DNA from 2 places in the Rossellomorea sp. ABR4_004 genome. Region 1 is predicted to be linked to the other one. Evidence: predicted binding sites of a transcription regulator. Region 1 holds the regulator's gene; the other holds the start of a gene.
What was found. Region 1 encodes LexA, which represses DNA repair genes until DNA is damaged. Its sites were predicted from a motif close to CGAACATATGTTCG; they were not measured.

Region 1 (9,951 bases):
TACGAAGAATGTTCCTCCGAATACGTGCAGACCTCCGTGAAGAGCCATACCATTCATGGCTGCACCCATACCAAACTCACGAACACCGAACCAGATATTACGACCTTCAGGCGATTCATGTGTAAAGTCTGCTTCATCTTTAATCATCGTCTTGTTCGATCCTGCTAAATCAGCTGATCCACCAATGAACGAAGGAAGATTCTTTGCAATCGCATTCAACACTTCACCGGAAGAAGCTCTGCTTGCCAGTGCTTTTCCTTCTTCATATACCGGGATATCTTGATCCCATCCTTCTGGAAGGTCACCTTTGATTGCTGCTTCTAATTGGACTGCAAGCTCTGGATGTTCTTCTTTATATTTTATGAAAAGGTCAGCCCAAGCTTCTTCTTTTTCAGAACCTGCTTGTTGGATCTTTTCCTCGAATCTGCTGTAAACTTCATCAGGTACATGAAAATCCTGCTCAAACGTCCATTGATAAGCTTCTTTCGTTAGCTTCATTTCGTCTTCACCAAGCGGAGCACCGTGAACTGCAGATTTCCCTGATTTATTGGGAGCTCCGTATCCGATGACCGTCTTAACTTCGATCATAGTTGGACGGGATGTATCACCTTGAGCCTCTTCGATTGCTTTTGAAATTTCATCAAGGTCATTTCCGTCTTCAACACGAATATATTGCCAACCATATGATTCAAATCGGCCTTTCACACTTTCAGAGAAAGATTTGTCTAACTCTCCATCAAGTGAAATATCATTTGAATCATAAAGAACTACTAGACGACCTAATTTCAAGTGACCTGCCAATGAAGCTGCTTCAGAGGCCACACCCTCCATTAAGTCTCCATCTCCACAAATAGAATATGTAAAATGATCTACCATATCGTATTGATTCTTATTGTATGTAGTCGCTAAATGCCTTTCAGCTAGTGCCATACCGACTGCCATACCGATTCCTTGCCCAAGTGGCCCAGTCGTGGCTTCTACTCCTGGAGTGTGTTTGTATTCCGGATGTCCCGGTGTTTTACTTCCCCATTGACGGAATTCCTTAAGGTCTTCCATTGAAACGTCATAACCTGATAAATGAAGCAGGCTATATAATAGCATGGATCCATGACCAGCAGATAAAACGAAGCGGTCCCGGTTAAACCACTCAGGATTTTTCGGATTATGATTCATGAACCTTGTCCATAGGGCATACGCCATCGGAGCTGCTCCCATAGGCATTCCAGGGTGTCCAGAACCTGCTTTTTCAATTGCATCGATAGATAATGTACGGATTGTATTAATTGCTAACTGATCTGTGTTATCAAACATATGTCAGACATCCTTCCTTTTAATGTACCTTATTAATATTAATCTTCTTTGCTAGTTTATACAACTATCTTGAATGATAACATGACTTTATGATCGTTGAAAATAAAAAACCTTATGATTTCATAAGGGATGAAGATGAAAAAAACTGCCAGGTCCATATAAAATGGACCTGGCAGTTCAATCATTTAGTTCATTTTCTTCTTAGTCTGTATATCCTGAATCTTCTTAGGGGTCACTTCATTACCTTCCGGATCAAATATTCTTGTATTTTCAATGGTCCCTTTCATCGATTGACGAAACGTTTCCAGGTATTCTTTTCTCAACTTGGACTGCTCTTTTGCTTCTTGTTCGGTTAGTCCGCTACTCTTGGACTTCTTGGCAAGTTCATTGATTCGATTCATTTTTGTTTTTGAAAGCATCTATAAAAACTCCTTTATTGCATAGTAGGCAAAATCTAATACACAACTAATAGTAAAGCTTAATACTATCGTCATGTTACTAGATTAAAGGAGATAAAACAAGAGTTACGCATTTTCCAATGAAGACATATATTCTTTGAAACGCCTATGTACGGTAGCTTTGGAGACATCATACCCAAACCCTCTTAAAGTGGCTGCGATTTCAGCAAATGTCAGTTCGTTCTTTCTTAACCGAACAATTTCCTCAACGGGTACTTCAATCCGCTCTCTTCCTTCTGCATTCCCTTTGTTTTTCAGATTTTTATGAGGTTGAAAACCATTTTCCACTGCCCTTTTCATCCCTCGTCTGATTTTTAAATTATGGAGTTTCCTTTGATACTCCTCAACCATACTTACGATATTAATCACCATAGAATCTGATTCAGATAAGTGAAGCTCCCCACTATGTGTTTGACTGATAATCTTGACTTCCTCTTTTAATAAACAATGAATAAGAGCAATTTTGGCATTCCCTCTGCCAATTCTTGTTTCGTCCTGTATGAGAACAACCTCAATCGAATCCTCTTTAATCAAATCAAGAAGTTCAAGAACACCAGGGCGATCCAACTCAAAACCGCTTGCTTGATCTTTTATGATAGCAACAACTTCGTATTGGTGTTCTTGTGCTAACTTCACTAATTCCTCTTCTTGACGTTCCAAGGATGTTTCCTGTGTGTCTTTCTTTGTACTGACTCTGCAGTAAATTACTGCCTTCATCTTCTATCCCTCTATTCTTCGTTCATTACCAATTCATAGTTTGAATGGGTGGATAATGTTGGATTTTCTATAGGTAACACAAGCGATTCACCGGGTTTGATTGAGAATGATGTGAGATTATTTTCCTCTCCGACCCAAGCGATAAATTCTTCCACCGTCATAGAATATTCTTCATTGTACTGTTTGGCAATAGTCCAAAGTGTGTCTCCATCCTGAACGGTGATGCTTTGATATGACGGCTGGTTTGCCATGACCACTAGCAAATAGGCTGCAGATAAAAGAGCTAAAATAAATAATATAATAATGTAAGAGAAACGATTCCAAATGTGTGTTAACATAAAAAATACCTCCATACGAATGTTTGTTCTGTTTTTTGTTATATTCATTGTAATACGAACATTCGTTTGGTGTCAACAGAAATTCGAACTTATGTTTGTATCGGCTGGAAAGACATGCTATAATGGGAACATAAGATCTATAATAGAGGTGCGTGAACATGACAAAATTGTCTAAAAGACAGCAGGACATACTAGAATATATTAAAATTGCAGTAAGAGAAAAAGGGTACCCACCTTCCGTACGGGAAATCGGGGAAGCCGTTGGTCTTGCTTCTAGTTCCACCGTACACGGACATCTGGCCAGGTTAGAGAGTAAAGGTCTTATTCGCAGAGATCCCACTAAACCAAGAGCCATCGAAATCTTAAATCTTGAAGAGGATACGATACCGCGTCAGCGGGTTGTTAATGTTCCTTTAATCGGTAAGGTTACAGCGGGTCAACCCATCACGGCTGTTGAAAATGTCGAGGAATTCTTTCCACTGCCTGAGCGTATGGCACCTTCAGATGAACAGGTCTTCATGCTGGAAATCATGGGTGACAGTATGATAGAGGCCGGAATCTTGGATGGGGATTTTGTTATCGTTCGTCAGCAACAAACAGCGAACAATGGGGATATCGTCGTAGCGATGACCGAGGAAGATGAAGCGACTGTAAAACGCTTCTTTAAAGAAAAGGATTATGTTCGATTACAACCAGAGAATTCAACCATGGCTCCGATTATTTTACGAAATGTATCTATTTTAGGAAAAGTTGTCGGAGTTTATCGTCAAGTACATTAATATGTAATAAGCCGCTATGTATACATAGCGGCTTATATTTTTGATGGCCTAAAAAAAGAAGTGGGGGCAGCATTTGTGCTACCCCCACTCCATTTGAATAAATACACGTATTAAGGATTAATACATTTGAATGTATTGCTCGCGCTCCCATGGGTGTACTTGTGTACGGAACATATCCCATTCGATTTCTTTCGCTTCCACGAAGTGTTCGAAGATGTGTTCTCCAAGGGATTTAACGATTACTTCATTTGTTTTAAGATTTTCTAATGCAGCGTGTAAAGTTGCTGGAAGATCTACGATTCCCGCTTCTTCACGCTCTTTTTTATCCATAACATAAATGTTGCGGTCGATTGGCTTAGGAGCTGGAAGGTTATTCTTGATTCCGTCCAATCCAGCAGCCAGTAATACAGCCATCGCCAGGTATGGGTTTGCGGCCGGGTCAACACTACGGACCTCAACACGCGTGCTTAATCCACGGGAAGCAGGGATGCGGATTAATGGGCTGCGGTTACGAGCAGACCATGCAACATAACAAGGTGCTTCATATCCAGGTACTAAACGCTTATATGAGTTTACAGTCGGGTTCGTGATCGCTGTAAAGTCAGTAGCATGTTTAATGATACCTGCAAGGAATTGACGAGCTGTATCGCTTAATTGCAGATCTCCCTTTTCATCAAAAAAAGAGTTTTCCCCATTTTTGAATAGGGACATGTTACAGTGCATACCTGACCCATTAACACCAAATAGAGGCTTAGGCATGAATGTTGCGTGTAATCCATGCTTACGAGCAATCGTCTTAACCACTAGTTTAAATGTTTGGATATCATCACATGCTCTTAATGCACTTGCATATTTAAAGTCGATCTCATGTTGACCAGGAGCAACTTCGTGGTGAGATGCTTCGATTTCAAAGCCCATTTCTTCTAATTCTAATGCGATATCCCGACGGCAGTTCTCCCCTAAATCTGTAGGAGCTAAATCGAAATAGCCACCGTTATCGTTCAATTCTAATGTCGGCTCACCATTTACGTCTAATTTAAAGAGGAAGAATTCTGGCTCAGGTCCAAGGTTGAAGTCAGTAAACCCTAGCTCTTCCATTTGACTTAAGATGCGTTTTAAATTGTTACGCGGATCTCCTTCGAATGGAGTGCCATCTGGATTGTAGATATCACAGATCAGTCTGGCTACTTTTCCTTTTTCAGCTGTCCATGGGAATACTAACCAAGTGTCTAAATCAGGGAATAGGTACATATCTGATTCTTCAATTCGAACAAATCCTTCAATTGAAGATCCGTCAAACATCATCTTGTTATCTAGTGCCTTCTCAAGCTGACTAAGAGGGATTTCTACGTTCTTAATCGTCCCCAGTATGTCAGTGAATTGCAGTCGGATGAACTTTACACCTTCTTCATTCGCTAATCTTAAAACATCTTCTCGAGTATACTTTGCCATTTACGTGTTTCCTCCTCAAGTTTATTAAAGGTTTTATTTAATGAAAAAAGCGAGACATGTCACCTTGACGCAAAGATGCTTTAGTAAATCGACCGGAATGCATCAATTCATTTCGAAGTAATTTACGCAGCTCGTCATCGGATAGATCCTGTCGTGCTTTTTCTTCCTTTTCATTACTTACGTCAGATACTACTTTACTTTCATTATGACTGGATACCGCATATATCTTCTTAATCCCAGCCATGTTGATCCCTTGATCTAACAGATCCTTTACTTCCAATAACTTATCAATGTCATTCAAGGAAAAGAGCCTGCGATTCCCCTCAGTACGTGCAGGGCTGATCAATTGGTGCTCTTCATAGTATCGAATCTGACGAGCTGTTAGGTCCGTGAGCTGCATGACAATACTAATGGGGAATAATGCCATCGTTCGACGAATTTCACTTCCGCTCATCCTGATTCCTCCTTTTGTTTTCCTTCTTAACCTTATTATATGTAATGTAAGGAGTTCTGTCAATCAAATGTTAGATTTTCTTACATATGAATTCAGAAGAAAAGGATAGTCAGATTTAGACTATCCAATTACTATTTTATTATCCTTTTGTCACAGTGATTAAACCTTTTTCAATCAAATTATCTACTGCCGAGCAGACGGCAATTTTCACATGGGCGTAAGTTAATCCCCCCTGAACATATGCCACATAAGGTGGTCTTATGGGACCGTCTGCAGATAATTCAATGCTGGAACCTTGAATGAATGTTCCTGCCGCCATAATGACATCATCCTCATATCCCGGCATATAGTTGGGATATGGAGTAAAATGAGAATTAATAGGTGATGCAAGCTGGATTGCCTGACAAAACGCCACCATCTTATCTCTGTCATCGAACTGCACAGACTGAATTAAATCCGTTCGTTTAGCATGAGAACTTGGATTTGTATTCATGCCAAGTTCCGTTAAAAGCGCAGATGTGAAGACTGCGCCCTTTAATGATTGTGCCACCACATGTGGTGCCAAAAAGAAGCCTTGATACATTTCTTGCAAGCTATAAAGAGATGCCCCCGCCTCTGCCCCTATTCCAGGAGAGGTCATTCGATATGAACATGCGTCAACGTATTCTTTCTTTCCTACAATGTAGCCTCCGGTTTTAGCAAGGCCTCCACCAGGATTTTTGATAAGGGAGCCTGCCATTAAGTCTGCTCCTATGTGACAAGGCTCACTCTCTTCTACAAATTCTCCGTAGCAGTTGTCTACGAAGACGACTATTTCAGGGTTGATCTCTTTAACAAAATCAATCATTTCTTTGATTTCTTCTATCGTAAAGGAAGGTCGGTTGGCATATCCTTTAGATCGCTGAATCCCCACCATTTTTGTTTTGGAAGAAATGGTTTTTGCCACCCTTTCAAAATCGACCTTTCCAGAATGGAGTAAATCTACACTTTGATAGCCAATTTGAAAGTCTTTCAGTGACCCGGTTCCTTCCCCGCGAATCCCAACGATTTCTTCTAACGTATCATATGGTTTTCCCGTTATGTACACTAATTCGTCCCCAGGTCTGAGTACACCAAATAAGGCGATGGAGATTGCATGAGTACCTGATATAATCTGAGGTCGCACTAGTCCTGCTTCTCCTCCGAAAACATCGGCATAAATACTTTCTAATGTGTCTCTTCCTGCATCGTCATACCCATAGCCAGTTGAAGGTATGAAGTGAGAATCGCTTACACGGTGCTTTTGAAAAGATCTAAGCACACTGAATTGGTTATTTTCTGCCCGATCTTCAATTGAGTTGTGTATATCTTTAATGCTTGCTTCAACTTTTGTTACCAATGGTTTTAGAGTGTTTCCGTGCACTAATTGTTCAAACATGAGGTTTTGTTTCCCTTCTACCTTTGAAATTTCTTGATGCTGCCTGCGATTGGATGATCTTCCAGGTGATAGCCCGTCAATTCATAAACCTGGCTTTCTTCTATAAATTCCAGCTTTTTTAAGATGGTTTCATTCTTTAATTGTGAAAGGACTTTCCCTTCACTCGCTGGAATGAATACATGATAAGATGTCATATGTTTTTTTACGATTTCTTCTATTTTTAACAAAAGCTGCCCGCGATCGTGTTCGTTTAATGCACTGATCATGATACGATCCCATTCGCTGCTTGGGACAAAGTCATTGTGCACCACATCTTTCTTGTTGTAAACCGTTAACTGAGGCAGTCCAAACATGTCCAGGTCTTCTAGTATAGATTGAACGGTTTTTTCATGCTGACTGTAATCGGGATTTGAGCTATCCACTACATGGAGAAGAAGATCCGCCTCTCTCACCTCTTCCAGTGTAGAGCGAAAAGCCGCTACTAATGTAGTCGGCAGATCTTGGATAAATCCGACTGTATCCGTAAGTAATGTCAAGTAGCCACTGGGCAAGGGCATTTTTCTGGTCATCGGATCCAATGTTGCGAAGAGTTGATTCTCTTCATAAGAGTCTGCTAATGAAATTCGATTAAACAAAGTCGATTTCCCAGCGTTTGTATAACCTACCAGTGCAATTTGAAAGGCTTTGTTACGCTTTCTTCTTTCACGATACCTTTCTCTGTGTTCAACAATGATTTGTAGTTGTTTCTTAATATCATCAATTCTGCGATGAATATGACGACGGTCACTTTCGAGCTTTGTTTCACCCGGCCCTCTTGTACCAATTCCTCCTCCCAACCTTGAGAGAGAAGCTCCTTGACCGATTAATCGAGGAAGCAGGTATTGAAGTTGAGCAAGCTCTACTTGTAATTTCCCTTCTCTTGAACGGGCGCGCCCAGCGAAAATATCCAGGATCAGTTGAGTCCGATCAATCACCCTTGCATTTAAGTCTTTTGATAAATTTCTAATTTGACTCGGAGATAGTTCATCATTAAAAATGATTATTTCCGGTTCAAATTGCTCTTCTAAAAGGACCAACTCTTCCACTTTACCTTTTCCTATATATGTACCAGGATGAACACGATCCCGTTTTTGAGTTAGTATAGCCATTACTTGACCTTGAGCCGTTTCCGTCAATTCTTCAAGTTCGTCTATACTATACTGAAAACGCAAGTCATCTTCCTCGAGTTGACACCCAACAAGAATGACTTTTTCCTTTACTTCATTCTTCAATAAACATCCTTCTTTCTTTACATTTCATTATTATTTTCATCATACCAAATCCACCTAGTAAACTCTATGTAAAAAGGAATGAAAAATGGTTGCAATTAAGTGCAAACGTGTTAAAATCAGTATGTTTGAATAAACAAAACAACGCTCACATTCTACATACTGGCATGTAGCATATTGTAATAGGGTTAGGAGGAATGTGTATGACGTGGGAAGTATTGAGCATTATAGGTACCATTGCTTTTGCTATTTCAGGAGCTATTATTGCCATGGAAGAGGAATACGATATCCTCGGGGTTTATATATTAGGAATTGTCACAGCGTTCGGTGGAGGGGCTATTCGGAATTTACTGATTGGCGTCCCTGTTTCCGCTCTATGGGAGCAAGGCATGTTGTTTCAGATTGCCCTCCTTTCCATAACAGCTGTCTTTCTTTTCCCTAATAATCTCCTTAAACACTGGAGAAAATGGGGGAATTTCTTTGATGCCATAGGTCTTTCAGCTTTTGCTATCCAAGGAGCACTGTATGCTTCTGAAATGAATCATCCAATAAGCGCTATTATTGTAGCAGCTGTCCTGACAGGGAGCGGGGGTGGGATCATTCGTGATCTTCTTGCAGGTCGTAAACCATTAGTGCTTCGTTCAGAAATTTATGCTGTCTGGGCAGTCCTGTGTGGAGCAGCTATCGGGCTCGGGATCGTCCATTCAGCATTTGAACTCTACTCTTTATTCGTGATCACAACAACATTACGTGTTCTATCTTATTTATATAAATGGAGGTTACCGAATAGGAGCTTACGAGCACATGTATAGTAAAAAAATGCATTCACTTATGAATGCATTTTTTTATAGATTTTTATATTACTAGATGTTTACTAAGTATAATCATTCAGATGACCCTTTGTTAAACACCAAATCATTGCTGCGGATTGTTAATAAATCATGTCGATCATAGCAATTTTCCATTAGCAGCCGCATGGCCTGAGCACGAATTGATTTCTCTAATACATTCCGTACATACCTGCCATTTGAAAATGCCATAGGAGATAAGGTATTCTTGGCTGAGTGAAGATGTTCCCGGATCTTTCTTTCAGCATCATGGCTTAATAAATATTCCTTTTCATCTAACATCCTTCTGCCGATTTCCATCAGCTGATCAACTGAATAATCTGGAAAGTGAAAGACGAGAGGAAATCTTGATTGGAGACCGGGATTCAAGGTAAGAAAGTGTTCCATTTCCCTCGAGTATCCTGCCAGGATCAAGATGAATTCATGCTGCTTATCCTCCATATGTTTGACAAGTGTATCGATGGCTTCTTTCCCGAAATCCTTCTCTCCTCCTCTGCCCAGTGAATATGCTTCATCGATAAACAAAATTCCCCCTAGGGCTTTTTTGACAAGGTCTCTTGTTTTCTGAGCTGTGTGACCAATATATTCCCCAACCAGATCAGCTCTCTCTGCTTCAATTAAATGACCTTTAGAAAGTACATTCATTTTCAAGAACAGTTTTCCAATAATCCTTGCGACAGTAGTCTTTCCTGTACCAGGATTACCTTTGAACATCATATGAAGAGCTTGTTTTCCTGCTTTCAACCCCATTGTTTCCCGTTTCTTATTAACATATATCCAAGCATAGATTTCTTTTACCATTTTCTTCATTTCTTCCATTCCGACAAGTGATCCAAGTTCTTCTTCTATTTCTTTTAGTGCGATATGCTCTTGAGGGAGCGACTGAGGAACGGAATCATGTCTTATCGT
Region 2 (9,951 bases), on a different contig from region 1:
ACCCTTCTAAATTACAGTGATATTTACGATAAACATAATGACTACTTATTATTCGGAAACGGCTTATCGATCTCGATTTGGGATGAGTTTAAATATCATTCACTATACGAGATTTGTTCTAATGATCACATGGAAGAAGGATCTCTTTTGTCAAGGGATGCTATTGAGTTATTTGAATCATTTAATACTACAAATTTTGAATGGGTATTATATGCTCTTAATATAGCTACAAAAATTAATACTACATTAGGTGTTGAACCTGAAAAAGTTATTGATATCTATGAGAATATTAAAAACGCCTTGATAAGTGCTGTACATAAAACCCATATTTCCTTTGAAGATTTGCCTTTAGATAAACTCGAAACTCTAAATAAATTGTTTAGAGGATATAGTAAGGGAATATTTACAACTAACTATGACTTAATATCATATTGGGCGTTAATGACAGAGAGGAAAGGGCTGAGTGATTTATTCTTTAGAGATCAAACTTTTGATATAAAGGATCCCATACCTAATAATTCAAAGGTTCCTTTGTTTTATCTTCATGGTGCCCTTCACTTATATAAAGAAGACGGTAAAACAAAAAAACTGGTGAGAAATTCAAAACGACTTCTTGATGTAATTGAAATGACAATGTCTGATGGTAACACTCCTATTTTTGTTTCGGAAGGTACTTCCTCACAAAAATTGAAGACGATTACTACAAATGATTATCTTAATCACTGTTTCAAACAAATAAGCAATATAAGTGGTGGGATAACGATCTTTGGTAGTTCTTTAGGTCGTGAAGATGATCATATTGTTGATGCGATCAGGAGTTCTGGGATAAAAAGAATTGCTTATTCAATATATATAAATTCAAGTACAACTGAACACGCGATTAATAAAGCAACTGCTAAAATTAAAAGTAAATTTGAAGGTGTCGAGGTTAAGTTTTTCAAACATAATTCACTCTTCAATGGTGTTTAATAAACGAAGCGAATACGGCTTCGTTTATTTTTATATTCAGATTAATATACGATTTGTGATGTCCTTATTGTTAACCGTTACTTTCTCAATGACCATCTCTCTATAACCGTATTGCTTGTGAACCTCAAATATCCACTCCTGAATGCGCTCAATTAATTTATACTTACCTCTATACTCATTAAACTGAGTTACACCTATACCTTCCACTTTTACTCGTAACTCTATAGTGTATATCATCTTTTTTCTAATCTAAGCACTTCGTCGATTACTTCTATGTCACTTACGACATCAACAACCGCGTTCCAAAAGTCATTTTTGCTGGCCTTTTCATCATCAGTCATTAATCCGAGTTCTAATATTTTCTTTTTCACATCACCTAAATGTGATTTTACTGTTAATAAAGTGATATCATCCATATTATTTCACTCCCGATATTTTTGTACTATATCCTTTCTAACCATCATAAGTATTTATTAAGTGGTTCACAAGTGGGCCATAAACTTACGGTAAGGGAGAGGTCAAGATGAACATCAAAAGAATAACACTTTGCTTAAATGTGGATGATCCGGAGCAGAAAGATTTATTTGAGTTTGTTTCTAAGCTTCCAAATGGAAATAAGCGAAATGGAAGCTCATTCCTAAAGACATTGGTCGATCGTGAGTATCAGAAAACACTCCAAAAAAAAGAGGTAATTAGGTCGGCAGGGGGAGGCATTACTCTAAGGTTATGACCTCCTCCCACCCTTCATATTTGTTACATTGTTACATGGTTGACACTGTCAATTGTCATGACATTTGGAAGGAGGTGTCTTCATGATAGAAGGGAAGGGGCTAGGGAATAAGAAAGTGAACAGGGTGAACATCTCGCTTACAAACAAGATGAGTACAAAACTAAATAAGTTGTCCATAGCTTGCAATATGAAGCCAACCACTCTCGCATGTCTCCTGGTAGAAACGTGTTTAAACAATTCTGAGTTGGTGTTTAAACTGCAGCAAGAACATAGTGTACATTCTGCCTATAGAGTTGTACCGATTAAGGACTTCAATAGTGGCGAAATAGAATATGTTCTAAGTGAGAGGGGATGAATATGTGGTTTCATTTATAGCTGGGATAATATGTTCTACAATGCTTTTCGCTCTAATTAAGGATAATGTGGAAGAATGGGAAGAGATTGAGGAAGTACCCGGGGATCCAGGTGGAGTTGAAATTAATGACCATTCAATACGGCATGTAACATTATCCTGCCAGACATGCAGGAAGCTGAAACGTCATAAGGAAATTAAACAAAATTTGTTTCAATGTGTGAAATGTATGAGACACGTTGATATTCGTGCCTCATAGACATAGTAAAATCATGTTTGAATTTTGTTGTATTTACATAACACGTTCTACTGGCAGTGGGAAAACGACAACTTTGTATTCCCTTGTCCACCATTGTTCCGTTGCCCTGAACCGTAATGTGATCACTCTTGAAGATCCCGTAGAGAAGCATCATGAAGAAATGGTGCAGATTCAAGTGAATGAAAAAGCGGGGATTACGTATTCCGCTGGATTAAAAGCGATTTTGAGGCATGATCCGGATATTATTATGGTAGGGGAGATACGGGATCGGGAAACAGCGGAAATTGCGGTGAGGGCTGCTTTAACTGGTCACCCAGTCATATTAATAGAACCATGCAAATATTCAATGTTTAAATATCTATATACTACTATAATTTATCTTTTACTAAAGAGCAGGTCTATTGAACAGTTATAGATTGGAGAAAAAGGAGATTATTAGTGAATTCTAAAGCAATCATTAATACAATTGTATTCATCCTAAATTTGCTTTTTACAACAATTATTGCATTATCTGCTTTGTGGAGTCCGTTGCCACAGTGGATTTATTTTTTATGGTTATTTATTGGAGTAATTAGTACATTCTATTTTTCTTTTTGGTTCAAGAGATTTTTAAACTGGAACGAATTTATATATATAAGCCTGTTACACGGGGGATTCACTTATTTTGTTATTGTTATTTTTATTGCAATACATTCAATTATTCATTCTTTAATAAAACTTATCAATCAAATTTAAGTTCGGTTCTCCTTCAATAATCTAGGCTTTAATGTAAGAAGGAAATAACAAAGCACCTAGAATTTCCTAGGTGCTTTTAGCATTTAAATTTAATAAAATTCAACCTCTTTAATCTCTAAACAATCAGGTTTCAACTGGTTACTAACCCGATCGACCACAATCTTTTTTGTGAACATCTGAAGCAATAATTTTTTCTCTAAAGCGTCAAGTTGGTTCCAATTAGATTTTATATCCAAGAGAATATCAGAAAGATCTTCCGTGTTCATTTTTTCCCCGGAAGGCTGAAGAGAAGAGAGCTGCTTATTTACATCCTCTTCTTTACTTTTTTCCTCATTCATTCGAACAGAGAAATCTTCATCATTTATCAAGTCATTTACCCAGGCGTACTGCCACTTTTTTCTACGTTTATCTATTTCCTTTAGTTCTTTATGAAGTATATCAAGTCTATCTTTAGATTCATCAATTTCATCTATTTGAGTAAGGTCTTCAACGATGTCTGGATTAATATCAAATGTATCCAAGTACTTAATAAACTGAGTTTCTAAATAACGCTCTGACATATTTCTCTGATCGCATTGACCCAATCTACTACTAGAACAATAATAGGCTCTAGGCTTATAGACGTTTTCTCCTCTTTTAGAATATCCATATTTGCCAGCGAGAGGACTGCCACATCGTGCACATCTCGCGGTTCCTGAGAAGATAAATTTACTTGTAGCTGCTCTTGGATGATCAACAGACCTTCTTTCCCGAATTCTTTGTACATTGTCATAAGTTTCTTTAGAGATAATTGGAAGATGCGTATTTTCTACTTCAAAGTAATTTTCCTTGTTCACTCTAAAGTTATATCTCATGTTCCCAATATAGGTAGGGTTAGTGAGGATGTATCTTACTTTGAAATCATTCCATGTGGCATTTGTTTTTGTGCGAATTTGCAATCGATTTAATTCTACAGCAATACTATTTACTCCCTTCCCTTCGAGGTAGTATTCAAAAATTCTTTTTACAGCAAGAGCTTCCTCTTCATTTATTTTTAGTGTCTTGTTTTCTTTATCTAATTCGTACCCATAGGGAGCCTGGTTAATTACCCAATTCCCCTCACGAGCTTTTTGCTCCATTCCCATACGTATTCGTTCACCGGTATTTTCTCGTTCCCATTGGGCTAATGCAGCCACTATGGTTATGAACATTCTACCCATTGCAGTGGTCGTATCATAAACCTCGGTAGCTGATTTAAACTTGCAATCATTTTTATCAAACGTTTCCAAAATGTTATATAGATCTCGTACGGATCTAGTCAAACGATCCAGGCGATAAACCAAGACACAATCAATCAAGTTTTGCTCAATATGTTTCATCATTCTTTCCAGATTTGGCCTGTTGGTGTCTTTTGCGCTATAACCATCATCAATATAGATTTCGAATATATCCCATCCCTGGGACACACAGTAAGCTTTTAAACGGTCTGTCTGTGCTCGAATAGAGTAGCCCTCGGAGGCTTGTTCAGTGGTACTAACACGGACATACACTGCTGCTTTCATTCAATCACTTCCTTTGAAACTAAAATACTATTAAATTAAGAACAAAAAAATAGAGAACTTGGTAATTTAATAAACGCTCCTTTGATAATGATTTCTTCGAATGATTTGTTCCAATCGTTCTTCACATAGTTCTGGAGATACCAAGAACATATCAGACATTTGTTTAATCACATCTCGATCATTGATAGGAATGTATTTAATCATGTGATAGGGGATAGCTGCATACTGAGTAAAATGATGTGCATCCCATTCCTGGAGCTCTCTAAACGAAGCAGGCATAATTGTTTGAACGCCTGAATGTCTAAGGATATGGCATAACTCATGAAAGAATATCTCTCTGTGTTTTTCTATCGGTTCTCTACTATCAATTACAATGTCTTGGTATCTACCAATCACGTGAAAGCTACTTGGTATTGGTTTCTTCTTCACATAGATACCCAGGAACCTTGATATTCGTTCCTCACTTATTAAATTAGGGTTTATTATTCCAAGCTTCAAATAGAATCTTGAAACCCAATCTTCTAATCCGGTGGTTCTGTATGCTAACTGGTACATTTTGTTCACCTCGGAAACATTATACAAACATATGTTCGTTTTATCAACAGAACGAATTAATAATGATATCACACCAGTTATTAATAATAGCGTGGTTCATCAGATTAATTTGAGTTTTTAGAAAAGATTTACTTCTAATTTTTCTACATTTTTTTACATAATGTTTAAATTATGGTGTTATAATCAATTTTTGAAATAATGATTTGAAAGGCTCGTAAAAAGTCATTTTATGTAATTTTAAGAGGTAATAAGTTTGTGTTTCAAAAGGGGAAATTTCTAAAAACAACCAAGGGGGAACAATTATGTTGAAAAGTTTGCAAAGTAAGTTTGGAAAAAGGGAAGGGTCCAAAACTGCTTTTTCATTCAATAGCCTACGGATGAAGATGATTTTGATTTTTTCATCAGTATTTACCATCATTCTAATTGGATTAGCTGTTTTTCTATACTCTCAACAGAGTGAGAAAATAAAAGACGATGTACAGAATAAATCAGAATCGATTGTGAAACAAATCGACTTTGGTATTAATATGTTTCTTGAAAAATATGATTCAAATATCGATATTTTAAGTAATCAAGCTCTTATAGCTGATTATTTAAAGGGTTCAGTAAATAAGAAAGAAGAAAATTCCTTTGAATCTAAACTACTGCAAACAAGAGTTTCAAATGAATTTGCATCCTTTATTAGAAATAATCCAGCAGTAACAAATATCTATGTAACCGGTATGAATAAAAAGATATTAATAGAGCCACATGCAACTCTCCCTTCTGATTTTAATCCATTAGAAGCACCTTGGTTTAAGGGAGCTAGTGCGAGTCTAGATGAAGCCTTTTGGAGTGAACCTTATGAAGATAAATCTTCTGGTGAATTTATTGTGACTTTATCAAAAGTAGTTAAGGAACAAAATTCAAACAAGGTTTTAGGGGTAATTGCCTTCGATATAAAAATCGATCAGCTAAATGAATTAGTGAAATCAATTAATGTTGATTACAGTGGTTATGCGTTTCTCTTTGATCAGAATGCGGTTGCGATGGTTCATCCAACAGAAAAAGGGAAAAACCTAATGAATCTTGATTTCATTAAAAAAATGTATGATTCCAATGAAGAAAGTGGAAGACTAGATTACGTTTTTGATAAACAAGAAAGAGTATTATTTTACGACACAATTGACGAAACAAACTGGAAAGTTGGAACTGTATACATAGAGAAAAATATGTTAGCGGAAGCAACAGACCTTAGAAACACTTTACTTGTTATTACGATAGCTATCATTTTGTTAATCTCTTTAATTACTACTCTAGTTGCAAGAAATATTACGAAACCTCTAATCGAATTAAACAAACAAGTAAGTAAAGTAGCTAATGGCGATTTAACAGTGTCTGTACAATCAACTTCAGATGACGAAGTGGGACAACTTACAAAGAATTTTAATTCTATGGTTGTTAGTATGAGAGAAATAATTCATTCTGTACAAAACTCAGTGACTCAGGTAAAAGAATCAACTGAGAACCTAAGTGCGATATCAGAGGAAACTACTGCTTCAAGTGAAGAAATAGCAAGAGCTATGGATGAGGTTGCGAATGGTGCAACTCAGGCTGCCTCAGATGCGGAAGTAGGGAATCAAAGAACCATTGATTTATCTACTCAAATTGAAGAAGTGGACGAAGCCTCAAATCAATTAATTTCACTTTCAAATAACGCGTCCGTGACAAGTGAAAATGGATTGAAACAGATGACAAATTTAAAAGAGAAGGCAACTCGGTCAAATGAGGTTCTGCACTCAGTTGAGTCAGTTATTGAAAACCTAACAAAGAAAATTAATGAAATCGATTCAGTTATTCATTCCATCAATGAAATTTCTGATCAAACTAATTTGCTTGCACTTAATGCAAGTATTGAGGCTGCGAGAGCAGGAGAACACGGTAAAGGTTTTGCAGTAGTAGCTGAAGAGGTTAGAAAATTAGCAGAGCAATCAGCCAAGGCAACTGATCAGGTACGACATACCATCAAAGATATACAAAATGAATCTGATCACGCTAAAAACGAGATGAAAACCACCAGATCAATCGCTGATGAACAAAATGTAGTGGTTATAGAAACAGAAAAAGCGTTCAATTCAATTTCATTAATGATCGATAATATGGTCTCATCTATACAAGGAATTTCCCAAAAGGTTGAATTTATGACAAGTCATAAAGATGATGTTGTGGGAGCTATTCAAAGTATTTCTGCAGCTGCGCAACAATCAGCAGCGGCTAGTGAAGAGGTCAGCGCATCAACTGAACAGCAACTAATGGCACTAAACTCAATTAATGAGTCAGCATCCATATTAAATGAGGCAAGTACAAATTTAGCTAAGATAAGTAACAAATTTAAAGTTTAATATACGTTAGAAGGAAAAGGTGTAATAGTAAAATGAGCTCTGAAGAATACAAAATATATTGTTATTGTGTTGAATTCCATTCCGAGTTAAGAAGAAGGTTTTCAATGAAAGAAACAGCTATTCAACTTTTTAGGGTGCTCTCGAAAAAGTTAATGTGTTCTCAAATTCAACAAGTGATTCAAGACATTGAACTAATCAAGAGAAGAAATGGGAGCGTGTTGAACTATTTTATCACTTTACTTTATCCCATTTTTAATGCTTCCCATAGCAATCCTCAAAATATATAGTAAAGAACCTCTTCTTTTATTAGAAGAGGTTCTTCTTTATTTTCTGAGAAGAAATATTCTTAACTTCTCTAAAATAAATACTTCATTGCCAGTTGATCATCTTCATAAAAATCAGGATAAGGATTAACACACTCAGTCATTTTAGAATCTTTAATATTAAATTTTACTTTATTCCGTAATTACAAAGGAGAACCTTAGTGAATTATGGAATGGTAAGTATAAGAGTCTAAATATTAATGCTTAATCTAAAAATATTTTTGATTAATTTAATTACTAAATAAGGTTGTGAGTTATTGAATATTACAGGATTTGTTGGAAAGAAAATCAGATATTATAGGAAAAATAAGGGGAAAACATTAGAGGAATTAAGCAGCATTTCTGGTCTAACGGTGAACTATTTATCTTTGATTGAGAAGGGAAAGGCTAATGCTACGCTCATGAAGCTGGAGCCTATTATTTATGCTTTAGAGATTACTTGGACTGATATTATTCCAATAAAACATGATGAGGAAAAAAGATAAGATTCTATTTGTTTTTATTGAACTATGATTATTCTTATTTAGTAGATTATTGGCATTCATCCCATAATACACTGATTCAAAGTAATAAGGTTTGGTCAGTAAATATCTTAAACCTCACTCATTCTTTAGGGAGGTTTCTTTGTTTTTCTGTAAATTCACCTATATTTTTACAGGAAAATATTAGATTAGTAGTTATTTTGTGCTATATTTAAATTAGAAAAATTAATAAGGTGATGATAAAATGGAGGATTTTAAAATAGAGCAAGATTTATTAAAAGCGATTGAAAATGATAACTTAGTCATTTTTGTTGGCTCTGGTCTTTCTAAAGAATACCACTTTCCAGACTGGAAAAGCCTAATCTTTAATATGTTAGATGAGTTAGCTGCTGATGATGATCATTATAACGTTTTGAAGTATACATTGGAAAATAATGTATTAGATGAAATAGATGTTTTAGATAAAATGCTTGATCACAATCCGCAAATCAAAAGAAATATTTACCAATCTCTTGAAAAAGCTATTGATGTGGAGCTACCGAAAAATGATTCTATTATTCATAAAAAACTTGGTGATTTATCTTCAAATATCATAACTAGTAATTATGATAGAGTTTTAGAGAGCGCATTGCCCAGTTTCAAAAAGATCAGTAATGATAAACATCATATTGCCAATTTAAATGAATATGAACAGTACATATTTAAAATTCATGGTTGTATAGACTCGCCAACTGAGTGTGTACTTTTTCGAAAAGATTATGAAGATCTTTATTATGATTCTGCTAAACTAGCGAGATTTCAATCAATAATTACTGACAAGACTATATTATTTATCGGATTCAGTTTTCAAGATAGATATGTAAGAAATACATTTAAGTATATTCAAAAATTATTCTCGAATTTAAGTAGAAAACATTATATTATTACCACAAATGAAGAGAGTTTAACCGAGTACGGAATAAGTCCGGTCAGGATAAATTCTTGGGAAGAGCTTCCATTACTTTTAGATGAATTAATTACATATAAAAATTATTCTTTCAACAAACCTGCGCCAGTAATTGCACATGCAGAAGGCTTAAATGATGAGAAAAATTTATTTAAGGTGGGAATTTTATATGCGAACCCTATAGATGTTGAGCAATTTTATAACATTGATAGCATTCTCAAGTATTTTGGTAAATATAAAATTGAAATAGAAATATTTAGATTGTCTGAAGAGAGTTTAAATGATTTGGATGATATTGATTATTTATTTTTATTTACTAAAACAATTAATGGAAAGGTAATAATTGAAGATAGGTACTTCAAGAGAAAACTTATCAGTATAAATGAATTTGAAGATTATTTGTATCTTCCAGAAGTAAGAGGGATTTTTATATTTATAGACCAAGATATTTTAATAGATAAAATAGAACAAATAGACTTTCCATTAATAGCATTAGAGTATGAAGAAAATTTAAATAGTACTTTATTTAAATTATTTAAGAAGGCAGATATCAATGCAGTAAATTATTTTAAAATAATTAATAAAAATGAATTTAATTTGTCGCCCCTTTCCAAAGGAAGTCCAACTATTAATAAAGAAGAGAATAAAAATCTTCCCGATAAGATAGAAAAGAAAAAC

Region 2: a site for LexA is predicted at 5,166-5,179, ahead of ACXAF2_RS03995 (ImmA/IrrE family metallo-endopeptidase). Genes of this name have one in related genera too.

Annotation. Positions count from the first base shown of each region.
Region 1 is NZ_JBSWVM010000003.1:129,798-139,748, forward strand. Features, by position in the region: gene tkt (transketolase) at 1-1,311, opposite strand, end outside; gene ACXAF2_RS17730 (DUF896 domain-containing protein) at 1,497-1,730, opposite strand; gene ACXAF2_RS17735 (YneB family resolvase-like protein) at 1,836-2,486, opposite strand; gene yneA (cell division suppressor protein YneA) at 2,498-2,824, opposite strand; gene lexA (transcriptional repressor LexA) at 2,983-3,603, shown strand; gene glnA (type I glutamate--ammonia ligase) at 3,721-5,055, opposite strand; gene ACXAF2_RS17755 (MerR family transcriptional regulator) at 5,093-5,509, opposite strand; gene ACXAF2_RS17760 (methionine gamma-lyase family protein) at 5,649-6,926, opposite strand; gene hflX (GTPase HflX) at 6,944-8,197, opposite strand; gene ACXAF2_RS17770 (trimeric intracellular cation channel family protein) at 8,398-9,006, shown strand; gene spoVK (stage V sporulation protein K) at 9,079-9,951, opposite strand, start outside.
Region 2 is NZ_JBSWVM010000001.1:720,381-730,331, reverse strand. Features, by position in the region: gene ACXAF2_RS04025 (DUF4917 family protein) at 1-969, shown strand, start outside; gene ACXAF2_RS04020 (hypothetical protein) at 1,203-1,385, opposite strand; gene ACXAF2_RS04015 (hypothetical protein) at 1,493-1,699, shown strand; gene ACXAF2_RS04010 (hypothetical protein) at 1,782-2,054, shown strand; partial or broken gene ACXAF2_RS04005 (ATPase, T2SS/T4P/T4SS family) at 2,342-2,632, shown strand; gene ACXAF2_RS04000 (recombinase family protein) at 3,135-4,586, opposite strand; gene ACXAF2_RS03995 (ImmA/IrrE family metallo-endopeptidase) at 4,653-5,141, opposite strand; gene ACXAF2_RS03990 (methyl-accepting chemotaxis protein) at 5,444-7,522, shown strand; gene ACXAF2_RS03985 (helix-turn-helix domain-containing protein) at 8,103-8,330, shown strand; gene ACXAF2_RS03980 (SIR2 family protein) at 8,572-9,951, shown strand, end outside.